3 regions of the Pararhizobium capsulatum DSM 1112 genome follow, and region 2 is predicted to be linked to each of the others. Evidence: riboswitches for the same ligand, from Rfam matches in the RefSeq annotation. Region 2 holds a riboswitch; each other region holds the start of a gene.
The links. Region 2 has a riboswitch for S-adenosylmethionine ahead of QO002_RS28685 (hypothetical protein). Riboswitches for the same ligand answer to the same signal wherever they lie in the genome.
Positions count from the first base shown of each region.

Region 1: it holds a riboswitch for S-adenosylmethionine, as region 2 does, so the genes downstream of both, QO002_RS04870 (O-succinylhomoserine sulfhydrylase) here and QO002_RS28685 (hypothetical protein) in region 2, are expected to answer to the same signal.
Region 3: it holds a riboswitch for S-adenosylmethionine, as region 2 does, so the genes downstream of both, metA (homoserine O-acetyltransferase MetA) here and QO002_RS28685 (hypothetical protein) in region 2, are expected to answer to the same signal.

Region 1 covers NZ_JAUSVF010000001.1:1,027,766-1,032,037, forward strand. The annotation lists gene QO002_RS04860 (hypothetical protein) at 33-158, shown strand; gene QO002_RS04865 (hypothetical protein) at 369-728, opposite strand; gene QO002_RS04870 (O-succinylhomoserine sulfhydrylase) at 881-2,065, opposite strand; SAM riboswitch at 2,109-2,187, opposite strand; gene QO002_RS04875 (2'-deoxycytidine 5'-triphosphate deaminase) at 2,263-3,360, shown strand; tRNA gene QO002_RS04880 (tRNA-Gly) at 3,436-3,506, shown strand; gene QO002_RS04885 (hypothetical protein) at 3,638-3,964, shown strand; gene QO002_RS04890 (DUF1488 family protein) at 4,096-4,272, shown strand, end outside.
Region 2 covers NZ_JAUSVF010000004.1:71,068-75,339, forward strand. The annotation lists gene QO002_RS28680 (calcium-binding protein) at 1-1,399, opposite strand, end outside; gene QO002_RS28685 (hypothetical protein) at 1,819-2,028, opposite strand; SAM-I-IV-variant riboswitch at 2,260-2,362, opposite strand; gene QO002_RS28690 (hypothetical protein) at 2,547-3,560, opposite strand; gene QO002_RS28695 (phosphatase domain-containing protein) at 3,578-3,790, opposite strand; gene QO002_RS28700 (DUF6508 domain-containing protein) at 4,218-4,272, opposite strand, start outside.
Region 3 covers NZ_JAUSVF010000001.1:103,485-107,756, forward strand. The annotation lists gene QO002_RS00485 (ABC-F family ATP-binding cassette domain-containing protein) at 1-1,436, shown strand, start outside; SAM riboswitch at 1,488-1,565, shown strand; gene metA (homoserine O-acetyltransferase MetA) at 1,630-2,553, shown strand; gene QO002_RS00495 (aldose epimerase family protein) at 2,700-3,716, shown strand; gene QO002_RS00500 (SDR family oxidoreductase) at 3,750-4,272, shown strand, end outside.

The DNA of each region.
Region 1 (4,272 bases), on a different contig from region 2:
CCGTTGTCACCTTGATTAACAAGGTTTTAAACATGCGCCCGATTTTCATCGTCCTGCTTGGATCGATCCTCAGTATTCTCGTCGTAAAATATGCCAACAATTCGCTGGCAAACGACGTTCCGCTGGCCACGCCTGAAAATGCCGCAACGACGCTCTGATGCGGCTCCGCTGAGCAATACCTCACATCCCGGATCTGTAAGCCCGGCTTCCTTAAGATTGCAAAAAGGCCCTCGCCGAGATCGGCAAGGGCCTTAAAATTACTCGGAGCGTTCGAATTCCACGAGCATATGCAGCATGCCTGCTTTCTGCTCGGGATCAACGGACTTACCGTAAAATCAGCTCATTTCCGCATGCCAATGGTGGTTCGGTCAGTGTGTCCGGTCCGTCGGAATTGTCGAGGCCGTTATCGAGACAGGATCGCTGGCTGGAAAAGTGCCTTCGAGCCCCTCGTCGAGTTGCTCCTCCATGGTGCCGGTATCGCCTGCAGCGCGTGCGCTGCGACGAGCTTTCATGGCTTCTTCTGCGCCACCTTCCTTGTCGCCGCCGGAATTGGCGGTGTCCATCAGGACGGATTTGGCCTTTTCGATCGCATTCAGCCGATTGAGACTATCATCAGCGCCGGTGGGCATGGTGACGGATACGACCTCGCCATGATCGCCGACGAATTCAACCGTAAATCCCATCTTGCCACCCTGTTCGGGAATGACCTGTGTGCCGACAACGTGCATGTGAGCCTCCTGTTTGAAATATCTCCTCTCATCAAACGAGAAGCTGGTCTCAATGGTTCCGCGGCAAAGCAGAACGTCGGTAAGACGCACATGAAAACGCCCGCAAGAATGCGGGCGTTTCACGAATCCCTCGAAGGAGCAGCTGTATCTGCTTACGCCTTGACTGACCGCAAGGCCTGCGCGAAGTCTTCAAGCAGATCGGCGCTATCTTCGATGCCAGCGGAGAAGCGGACTGTGCCTGGGGAAATTCCAAGCTCGGTGCGCGCCTCGTCAGAAAGGTTCTTGTGCGTCGTGGTTGCCGGATGGGTGATCAGGCTCTTGGAGTCGCCAAGGTTGTTGGAAATCACGGTGATATCGAGCGCGTTTTGAAGCGCGAAGGCTGCTTCCTTGCCACCCTTCATCTCGAAGCAGACGAGCGTTGAGCCGCCGGTCATCTGGCGCGCGATGATATCAGCCTGCGGATGGTCCTTGCGGCCCGGATAGATCACCTTCGCTATCTGCGGCTGCTCGGCAAGGAAATCGGCGATGCGGGCTGCATTCTCCGTCTGCTGGCGAACGCGCAGCGGCAGCGTCTCGATGCCCTTCAGGAGCGTCCAGGCGTTGAACGGCGAGAGTGCCGGGCCGGTGTGGCGGAAGTAGTCGTGCAGGTTCTCGTTGATCCAGTCTTTGCTCGACAACACGACCCCGCCGAGGCAGCGGCCCTGGCCATCGATATGCTTGGTGGCCGAATAGACGACGACATGGGCGCCGAGTTCCAGTGGTTTCTGAAAAAGCGGTGTCGCAAACACGTTGTCGACGACGACCGTCGCGCCGATCGCATTGGCGATCTTGGCAACACCTTCGATATCGACGACTTCGAGCGTCGGGTTGGTCGGGCTTTCCAGGAATAAGACCTTGGTATTCGGGCGAACGGCAGCTTCCCAGTTGGCGAGATCGCGGCCATCGACCAGCGTGCATTCAACGCCATATCTGGGCGCCAGCGTCTCAACGACATAGCGGCAGGAGCCGAAGAGGGCGCGAGCCGCGACGATATGATCACCGGCCTTGACCTGGCAGAGGATTGCGGCAGAGACAGCGGCCATGCCGGACGCCGTGGCGCGGGCGTCCTCGGCGCCTTCCAGCATGCACATGCGCTTTTCGAACATGTCGTTGGTCGGGCTGCCGTAGCGGGCGTAGATGAACCCGTCGGTCTCGCCCTTGAAGCGTGCCTCAGCCGCTTCCGAGCTGTCGTACACGAAGCCTTGGGTCAGGAAGATGGCTTCAGAGGTTTCGCCGTGGTTCGACCGGGTGGTTCCACCATGAACGAGCTGCGTTGCCGGGCGCCAGTTTTTGCTCATCATTCGTCTCTTTCAAAACAAAAAAACCGGCCGCAAAAGCAAGCCGGTCCGAGACCCGGCCTTTTTAGCTACTTATTTAACGTGGCTGCAAGCCGACCGGCCAAATCACCACGGGATAAAGCTGCAATACTGCCGTTCCCGGCTTGCGTCAATTCCCCAGGTTTGGTTTCTCTGAAGGGAAACCTAATGGAATGTTCATGGCGCGCGAAACAGGAATATTGGCGGACCGGGCGATCGCCGCTCTCTTCGACGAGGGGCGGCTTGCAAGCGAGGCCGCGCTCGATACGGATCAGATCCAGCCCGCCAGTCTCGACCTGCGTCTCGGCTCGAAAGCCTTTCGCGTGCGCGCCAGCTTCATGCCAGGCCCTGGCCATCTCGTCGCCGACAAGCTCGACCGGCTGAAACTTCATGTGATCGATCTTTCGGAAGGCGCGGTGCTGGAGACGGGCTGTGTCTATATCGTTCCCCTAATAGAAAGCCTCGATCTGCCGGCCGTGATGTCTGCCTCGGCCAATCCGAAGAGCTCGACCGGTCGTCTGGATATTTTTACCCGCGTCATCACCGATCGCGCCCAGGAATTCGACAAGATTCCCGCCGGCTACAAGGGGCCGCTTTACCTCGAAATCAGCCCGCGGACCTTTCCGGTCATTGTGCGCCGTGGCTCGCGTCTGTCGCAGATCCGCTTCCGTATCGGCCATGCGCTGTTGACGGAGACCGAGGTGATGGCGCTGCATGAGAGCGATATTCTTGTCGCCAGCGAAACGCCGAATGTCTCGGGTGCCGGCATCGCGCTTTCGATCGATCTGAAGGGTACGGGCGTCGATGGTCTGATCGGCTATCGCGGCAAACACCACACCGCCGTCGTCGATGTCGACAAGAAGGCGGAGCATGGGATCTTCGATTTCTGGGAGCCGCTCTACAGCCGCGGTCGTGACGAGTTGATCCTCGATCCTGACGAGTTCTACATCCTCGTATCGCGCGAAGCAGTCCACGTGCCGCCGCTTTACGCTGCGGAGATGACGCCGTTCGATCCGCTCGTCGGCGAGTTCCGCGTCCATTACGCCGGCTTCTTCGACCCCGGTTTCGGTCATGCCTCTGCTGGTGGGACGGGAAGCCGCGCCGTGCTGGAGGTGCGCAGCCACGAGGTTCCCTTCATTCTCGAGCACGGCCAGATCGTCGGCCGTCTGGTCTATGAGCATATGATGGAGCGCCCGGAGGGTCTTTATGGCCTGCTCGGCACGTCCAACTATCAGGCGCAGGGTCTGAAACTCTCCAAGCATTTTCGCTCGGAATAGGTGTCGGGTCAGACGGTTCCTGAGTGCCCATCACTCTTGACAGCCAGCCGCTGTTGGTGGAAACCTCAAGGTGTTGCGGGTATGATGTAATGGTAGCTTGTCAGCTTCCCAAGCTGATCGCGCGGGTTCGATTCCCGCTACCCGCTCTAGTGAACGCCGTCCCACATACCGCTTGCTAAAGGTTGAACCGAAGCGCATTGTCGCGCCTTCGGCAGCAAATTATACAGGCGCTGCCGCTTGAGGGTCAGATGCCCTCGCCTCAACAAAGGAGGACGATATGTCTTCCAGCCATCACCAAAACTTTCTGAAAACCATGCAGCTCAGATCAATCAGCCGCTCCGCGCCGGCGTTGACCGATGCTGCGGCAGAATTGCATGGCGCGCCCTTGCCTTTTCTTTCGGGTCGGTTTCAGCTCGGTGCCGAAAATGAGCCGATTGTTGTCGGTCTGTCGGTAGGCTCTCAAAACGCGCCTTTGCCTGCCGCTCGCGTGACGTCTTACCCGCCGGCCGGGATAGCAGTTTATAACTGGGCTGATGGGCCTGGGGCCTGGTGGCGGTTTCTTCAACCTTCGCCACCGATGTCACCCACGGAAGAGGGTGTATGAGATGCACAAGGGAACTGCACTTTCCGGGACATTGATGCTCATCATGATCAAGTCATCGCTGGTTTTGTCTCTTATCTTCGTCGCCTATTTCGCATTGAAGTAGGCGCTGCCGCCCAATATCTGGAGCCCCGATGTCACTTTCATTTCCCAATACTGCCCGCAGCTATGATGAAACCCACATGCGCGTTCGCTTTACAGGCTACGACGGCATGTTCGAGGTTAAATGCTTCGTCTCCGTAGACGTGTTTGCCGGAGAACTGGCGCCGCGCACCACGACCGAAAACGCTTATCTGGCGGCATTCGATGGA
Region 2 (4,272 bases):
TGATCCCGGCATTTCCGGTGAGCACGTTGTTGAGGGCGTTGCCGGTGCCGTTGATGTTGCCGGAACCGAGCAAGGTCAAGTTCTCGACCGAGCCCAGAACATGGGCCGTATCGGCAAGGCTGAAGCTGATTGACGACTGGACGGTGTCGCTGCCAGTCGATCCGGCGATGCTCTCATTGACGATGTCAGATGCATTGTCGACGACATAAACATCGTTTCCAGCCAGCCCGCGCATGTTGTCGGCGCCAACGCCGCCGTTGAGCACGTTGATCCCGGCATTGCCGATGAGCACGTTGCTAAGTGCATTGCCGGTGCCGTTGATATCGGCAGAGCCAGTCAAGGTCAGATTCTCGATACCTGAAAACGAAGCGAGCGAACGTGAAATTGTTGATGTAATGGAGTCAGCGGTCCCCGAGCTATCAATGATTAGGTCGATACCGGAGGCTTCGTTGTCGAGGACGTAGGTGTCATTGCCGTCGCCCCCATCAAGTCTATCGGATCCAGTTCCCCCACTCAGCACGTCGTTTGAAGCGTCAGGCCCACCAAATAAAAAGTCATTTCCGCCGAGGCCAGACAGCGAGTCGCTCCCCCAACTGCCATGTATCTCGTCTTGATCAGCAGTACCAACAAGGCTGTCATTCAGCGCGGTGCCCACCACTAAATTCGCAGTGTTCGAATAGGTGGGGGCAAACAAGAAATAATACGATCCCGTTTCAACAAAGCTATTGCTAGAGACGGTAAACATCACCGTGCTGCTATCGGCGGCAACGAAGGTTCCACTCTCACCGCTAGGCAAGACCTCATAAGAGAGGGTGTCATAGTTGGCGCCCTTTAGTTGCGCGAACAAGTCTGGAACCGCGGACTGGTATTCGTAGTAGTAGCGCTGCCCAGCCACAGTGGAGACGAGAAACCCGTCTTCGTCACCAGCTATTTCCAGCTGACCCGTTACAATCGTGTTGTATGAAAGTGAGGGTGCCGTAGCCCAATTCGCCGAATAGTCGTCCGGAACACCCGATGCGTAAGAGAGTTCGCTCTGGAGGTAGTAAGATCCTACGTTACCTCCGCCAGCAACCTGGACGAAGTGCAGACCAGAAGTGCTTGGAGTGTAGAACAGCGACTCAACAGTGTCTCCAGTTACGGGGACTGTAACCGAAGTTCCTAGAAGGTTTTCCCCGCTTGGGGAATACAATCTGAAAAACGCATCTTCGTTTGATATTCCAGATGGAAAATGATTACCGTTTAGGTAGAAATGATACTCGATACCAGCAACTAGATAAACACCGAATGCATCGAAGTCCAAAACGGATTCTATTGTTCCTGTGGCAGGCGCGCCGTTTGTCAGATAGAGAAAGGTATTTGTGCCGCTAGAACCATCGGCCAGTTGCTCATTGGAACTCATATTCTTCCATTTCGTTGACTAAACGGTTATTCTTGAAACGCTCACGGCGACGTCATCTGTCGCTCCTCGTCTCCAAGGTTGCGACTGTGTGGCTCGACGGGTTGTGTGGGGTCCCCACCCGAAGACAGATATCCTTCAAGTCGGCTCAAATTGGTAGTGGCATTTTCTGACAGCTAAAACCACACGCCTTCGCGCGCGTCTGGCAGAAACGTAAGATAGACTCGCTGCGGCGAGCGAGCTTGCTCATCGTCGCCAATTGATTGCTCTTTGCTGCCGATCAGGGCTCCGCCTACTCCTAACAAGAGCAATCGGACGGTGAGCCGCCCGCCGTTGACAACGCGAGCAACTGTCGTCGCCTTATCCTGCCTATATTTTCTTGTCCTCCTCTCCGCGCCCCGTCCTTTTCGACAAATCGGCAGCTAATTGGTCCATGGCGGCTTCGATTTCGTCCTCGCGTTCAGCGGCCTCGCCGTGCCAATTCTGAACGCCTCGTCTTCCGCCTCCAGCCGGGCTTTCTCCCGGTGATAGGCTTCCGCCCTCCGGGGTACGTTGTAGATCCCCCGCACGATATGCTTCGCGATCGCTTCCGGGCTGTCCCAATCCGGATCGTAGCCTCTCTGTCCGGGCATTATCCTCGCCATTCGCTTGTTCCTTTCTTCAATCACTCGGAAGCAGCGCAAAGTGCCGACTCTGATGTGAACAATCCGTCCAGCATGGGCGACCTGGAAATCCGATTTCCTGAGAAACTGACAACGCGAGGAATGTCGGGGGCATTGGTGGGGATCTTGAATGTGGATTTGGCCATCGTCGTCTCCCTGTTCCGGTTCATCAGGAGCGAGGGCAAGGGACGGTGGTGCAGGATCAGCCCGTTTGGTTGCCGTCTGGCCACATCCCCTTGCGGGTCACCACCTTGCCCGGGCGGGCAGGTTGGCGAGGGCTTTCGCCCCGCTCTTGATGCTGGCCCTGAACATATTCAACGGGGTAGAATTGTCAATCCGGACCTCGGGGCCGTGCGTGAACTCCTTCCCTGGTTGAGCACTGTCCGCACTCGCCGCTGTCATGATGTTACGACGATCCGCAAAGGTGTGGCGGGCGGCCGAACACCCGTCGAGGGAAGACAGTATCAGGCGGTCGGGCCGTGTGACCGTCAGGGAAACTCTTCAGCGGTCGCTAGAATTTCCTTCGAGGGCGTTCCGTAACTTACAAGCTTCACGTCAAGGTCGAAGGTCTCCGTCAATCTGAAGGCTCGCCGCATGGCGCCGTGAATCCAACTTTCGGAGTTGCCGAAAACGCCTCCGCCGAGAAACGTCAGGAAAACGACCTTCGATCCGTCGCGGTGCGCGTTCAGAACCGCAGCCCACAAAGTAGCCTCGTATGCAGCCTCCAGGACCAGTGACGCGAACAATTCCCAAAAAGGAGATCGTACGCCGTAGGCAACCGGGAGCGCCGAGCAGAGCGCTTGTGAAACTTGTGGTCGGTTCGGTCCAACGGCTTCAGTGGCTTCCACACCGCTATGTACCCCGATGCGCAGCTTTCCACGCAGGGTATCGATCTCGTCTGGCGCAAGACTTCGGAGATGTCGAGTGACTGCATCGAGGCCCCGTTCACTGCACAACGCATAGCCGTTCTTCATCGTCCAAAGATCGCTGACGGGAAGTTTGGTCCCAGCACTCAATGCCGCGCCAAGGGCAGCGAGCCCGTCGAGTTGCCTGTTGGCGGTCTGGCCCTCGCCCCCGTCGATTGGAACGAAGTAGTTCCGGTAAATGGTCGCAGCGCCCGCTGCGATCGCGCAAGCCGGCCCTTGGGTATGGTCGTGTTGATATCGGGTCACGCCATCCTCGGGCGTCACCTCTGGCCCCGTCATTTCAAGTAGATTAAACTGTGACGCAACTTGAAACAATGCGCCGGCATTTTCCGGGGCCCGATGCATGCTCCGTACATCGCCGGTCACGACCCTTGTCCGAAGCCGACCCGGCAAGCCGCGGCGAGAGGCTGCCCTCTCGCGCAGATCTTGGAGGGAAATCAGTTCAAGCTTGCCAGCCGCATAGCTGGCACCATTGACCTTCGAGCGTAATCGGCCGTCAACGACCTCAAGCCGGGCACGGGTTTCCTGGTAGCCAGTCTCGGGGAACCCTGTGAGCTGTTCGAACCAATCCATCATCCGTTCCCCCCTTCTTGTTAGGTCTTCGAGCGAATGCCCAGGACGTAGTCTTCTTGATCCGACGTCTCGATTGCCCCCGGACGAACGGCGCGTACTTGCCTGATCGCGGTCGCCGGCTCCATGCCGAGTTCGATGAGAAGACGGGCTCCGATCGTACCGGCCCGTCCGAGGCCGCCGCGGCAGTGAACCACAACATCGCGTCCGCTGCGAACCAGTGCGGATCTGGTCACCGGCAACGTCCCATTGCCGCTCGAACTCTGCGTCCGGCGTCAATACGTCGCCAATCGGCAGGTGGAACCACAGCATTCTTCTGCGAAGGACCTCTTCGCCAAGGTGTTCCACCCGAAGGAGAACCAACTCCTTCTGCTCCACCAAAGTAACGACCGCGGCGGCTCCCCAGTCGCGGATCGCATCGAGATCGATATTCAGATCACGATCCCAATAGCCGCTCATGGCTTGCCGGTCGTATTTCCCCGGACAGAAAGTGATGCCCACACGTCCGAACGTCGGACCTGCAGACACAGCGGCGATCTGCAATGGATGCGTCAAAGATGTTCTTTTCATTCGATGCGCACCTTCTCCGCTATTCGCTCTAGTTAGGGTGGTATCGCTGATCCTTACTGCCAGGGGAGGTTGCCTGACGCCCTGCGCGGTGAGTCAGGTTGAAATTGGTTGATTGAAGAACGCTTTGAGTCGTTCCAGGTCATGTTTG
Region 3 (4,272 bases), on a different contig from region 2:
TGGCCCGCGTCATGGCGCCGGAGCCCGATATTCTCCTTCTCGACGAACCCACCAACCATCTCGACCTGCCGACGATCGAATGGCTTGAAGGCGAGTTGATCAAGAGCCGCTCGGCGCTCGTGGTCATCTCCCACGACCGGCGTTTCCTCGAAAAGGTCTCCAATTCCACCGTCTGGCTCGATCGCGGCCAGTCACGCCGTCTCAATCAGGGATTTGCCTTCTTCGAAGCCTGGCGCGACAAGGTGCTGGAAGAGGAAGAGATCGAACAGCACAAGCTCGGCAAGGAAATCGAGCGCGAGGAACACTGGCTACGCTACGGCGTGACGGCCCGGCGCAAGCGCAACATGCGCCGCCTTGGCGCGTTGCAGGATTTGCGTGCCAAACATCGCGGCCATAGCGGCCCGCAGGGCTCGGTCCAGGCGACGGTTTCCGACGCCCGCGAATCCGGTAAACTGGTACTCGAGGCAGACCAGATCACCAAATCCTATGGCGAGCGCACCATCGTCGCGCCCTTCTCGATCCGCGTCCATCGCAGCGATTGCATCGGCCTCGTCGGCCCGAACGGCGCCGGCAAGACGACGCTCCTGAAGATGCTGACCGGCCAGATCAAGCCCGACAGCGGTTGGGTCAAGCTCGGCACGAACCTCGAGATCGCCACGCTCGACCAGCGCCGCGAGGACCTGAACCTTGAGGACACGCTGGCCCACTACCTCACGGACGGCCGCGGCGAAAACCTGCTGGTCAACGGCGAGCAGCGCCATGTCACCGGTTATATGAAGGAATTTCTCTTCCAGCCTGAGCAGGCGCGTACACCGATCAAGAACCTTTCCGGTGGCGAGCGCGCCCGGCTGATGCTGGCGCGCATCCTCTCGCGCCCGACCAACCTTTTGATCCTCGACGAACCGACCAACGACCTCGATATCGAGACGCTGGATCTCCTGCAGGAAATCGTCGCCGGCTTTTCCGGCACCGTGATCCTCGTCAGCCACGACCGTGACTTCCTCGATCGCACCGTGACGTCAACGATCGCGCCCGCCAATCCGGATGCACCGGACGGCCGCTGGATTGAATATGCCGGCGGTTATTCCGACATGATGGCCCAGCGCAGGGGCGCCCAGGACGAAAAGCGCAAGGCCGAAAAGGCCGAAAAAGCGCGTTCCGCACCTTCTACCACCGCCGACACCCCGAAAGCAGCAAGAGGCAAGCTCTCCTTCAAGCAGAAATTCGCACTCGAAAACCTGCCGAAGGAAATGGCGAAGGCCGAGGCGGACATCGCCAAACGCGAAACCGAAATGGCCGACCCCAATCTGTTTTCGAAAAATCCGGCCCGGTTTTCCACACTTGCTGCCGAACTGGAGAAACTGCGCGCCTCTGTCACCAAGATGGAAGAGGACTGGCTGGAACTGGAAATGCTGCGAGAGGAGCTGGAGGGTTAAGCCGCTCCAGCGATTTTTCCGGGCATTGCATTTGCCCGGAAGCAGCGCTATTTAAGCATTCGTGGTGATTTGGCCGGCCGGCTTGCAGCCACGTTAAACAAGTCGCTAAAGGGCCGTGGGTGAAGCGGACCGGTTGCGATATTTTTCGTTGCCGGTTTTTTGTTTTCCGGCTCTTGTTCGTCGAGTGAGAACCATGCCCATCAAGATCCCCGATACGCTGCCCGCTTTCGAAACCCTCACCAAAGAGGGCGTGCGGGTGATGACCGAGACGATGGCTATCCGCCAGGATATCCGCCCTCTGCAGATCGGACTCCTGAACCTCATGCCGAACAAGATCAAGACCGAAGTGCAGATGGCGCGCCTCGTCGGCGCCTCGCCACTGCAGGTCGAGTTTTCCCTGATCCGTCTCGGCGGACACAAGGCGAAGAACACGTCCGAAGAGCACCTGCTTGCCTTCTACGAAACCTGGGAAGAGGTGAAGGCGCGCAAGTTCGACGGCCTGATTATCACCGGCGCGCCTGTGGAATTGCTGGATTATGAGGACGTGACCTATTGGGAGGAGATGAAGCAGATCTTCGACTGGACGCACACCAACGTGCACTCGACGCTCAATATCTGCTGGGGTGCGATGGCGGCGATCTATCATTTCCATGAGGTGCCGAAACATGCCTTGAAGGAAAAGGCGTTTGGCGTCTATCGCCACCACAATCTCAATCCGTCATCCGTCTATCTCAGTGGCTTTTCCGATGACTTCCAGATCCCCGTCTCCCGCTGGACAGAGGTTCGCCGCGCCGATATCGAAAAGGTCGACGGCCTGGAAATCCTGATGGAATCGGACGAAATGGGTGTCTGTTTCGTGCATGAGAAAACCTGCAACCGGCTCTACGTCTTCAACCACGTGGAATATGATTCGACCTCGTTGTCTGACGAATACTTCCGTGATGTCGATGCCGGCGTGCCGATCAAGATGCCGTTCAACTACTTCCCGCATAACGATCCAAGCCTGCCGCCGCAGAACCGTTGGCGAAGCCACGCGCATCTGCTTTTCGGCAACTGGATCAACGACATCTACCAGACCACCCCTTATGAGCTTTCAGCTATCGGCAACGACGACTGAACCGACAGAGGGCAGATATGATGCTCATGAACACCCGGAAACGTTGTGGGTGTTCATGAGCCATGAATTGTATGACTTTTTGGTTGCCGCGCCTTCGGAAATGGCGCAGTTTGCGCCAAACGGGTGCCAGGAGGAGACGCAGGGCCGTGGAAGCATTGAATAAAGAATTCGGCCGACTGCCATCCGGCGAGCCTGTCCATCAGCTGACGATCAAGGGTGGCGGCCTGACGGCCCATATCCTGACCTGGGGCGCCGTGATCCAGGATCTGCGCCTTGAAGGCCACGCGGCGCCGCTCGTGCTCGGCTTCGAGCGCTTTGAGGATTACCTCGCCCATTCCCCCTATTTCGGTGCAACGCCCGGCCGCAACGCCAACCGCATCGGCGGCGGACGCTTCAGCATCGATGGCAACGACTACCAGCTTGAATGCAACGAAAAGGGTGTGACCCACCTGCATGGCGGCAGCGACGGCGTCGCCAAGCAGCTCTGGAGCGTGGTTGAGCACGCACCGGATCGCGTCGTTCTCGAAATCGTCGATCCGGAGGGCCGCGCCGGCTATCCCGGCAACTGCGACATCCGCTGCACCTACGAACTCAAGGACGGCGGCGTCCTTAGCGTCAGCTACGCATCGACAACGGACAAGGCCACCATCGCCAATGTCTGCCAGCACAGCTACTTCAATCTCGACGGCGGCCCCGATGCGCTCGACCACGACATCATGATTGCCGCCGGCCACTATCTGCCGACGGACGAACGGCAGGTGCCGACCGGCGACATCCGCCCGGTGGATGGCACCGCCTTCGATCTGCGCAGCATGACCTCAATGCGCCGGCAGATGGAAGGCGACAAGATCGGCTACGACCACAACTTCTGCCTCTCGCCCGCCCGTGGTCCGAAGCGCTCCGTCGCACTGGTGCGCAGCGTCAATTCGGGTGTCGCATTGGAACTTCGCACCACTGAACCGGGCGTGCAGTTTTACACCGGCTTCAAGATGAAAGTGCCGGTGCCGGGGCTTGAAGGCAAGACATATGGCCCCTTTGCCGGCTTTTGCCTGGAAACCCAGATCTGGCCGGATGCCGTCAACCACTCGAATTTCCCTGAAGGCATCCTTCGCCCGGGCGAGACCCTGCTGCAGGAAACGGATTACGTCTTCAGCCGCAGCTAACGGCAAGGCAGCGTCGATCGGGAGGGGATGGATATGGCAGGCACACGGGATAAATCCGCCGGTGGCATCGCGCTGGTGACAGGGGGCGGCACCGGTATCGGGCGGGCCATCACATCGGCCCTTCTGGCACAGGGCTATACGGTGGTCATCGCCGGACGTCGTACCGATATCCTTGATATCGCAGCCGGTGAGCTTGCGTGGGAAAATCCTGAAAGCACCGTGCGGGCCATTGCGGCCAACATCGGTGATCCGCGCTCCGTCGAGGCGCTGTTTGCGAGGATCTCTGCGGAATTCGGCCGGCTCGACTTGCTCGTCAACAATGCCGGCCGAGGGTTACCGGCCGTCCCGATGGAAGATATTTCCTTCGAGGACTGGAACGACATCGTCGCCGTCAACCTGACGGGCGCTTTCCTGTGCACCCAACAGGCAATGCGCATGATGAAGGCACAGACCCCGCGCGGCGGCCGGATCATCAACAACGGCTCGATCTCGGCCTCGACACCCCGCCCGCTCTCAGCGCCGTATACAGCAACCAAACACGCAATCAGCGGCCTCA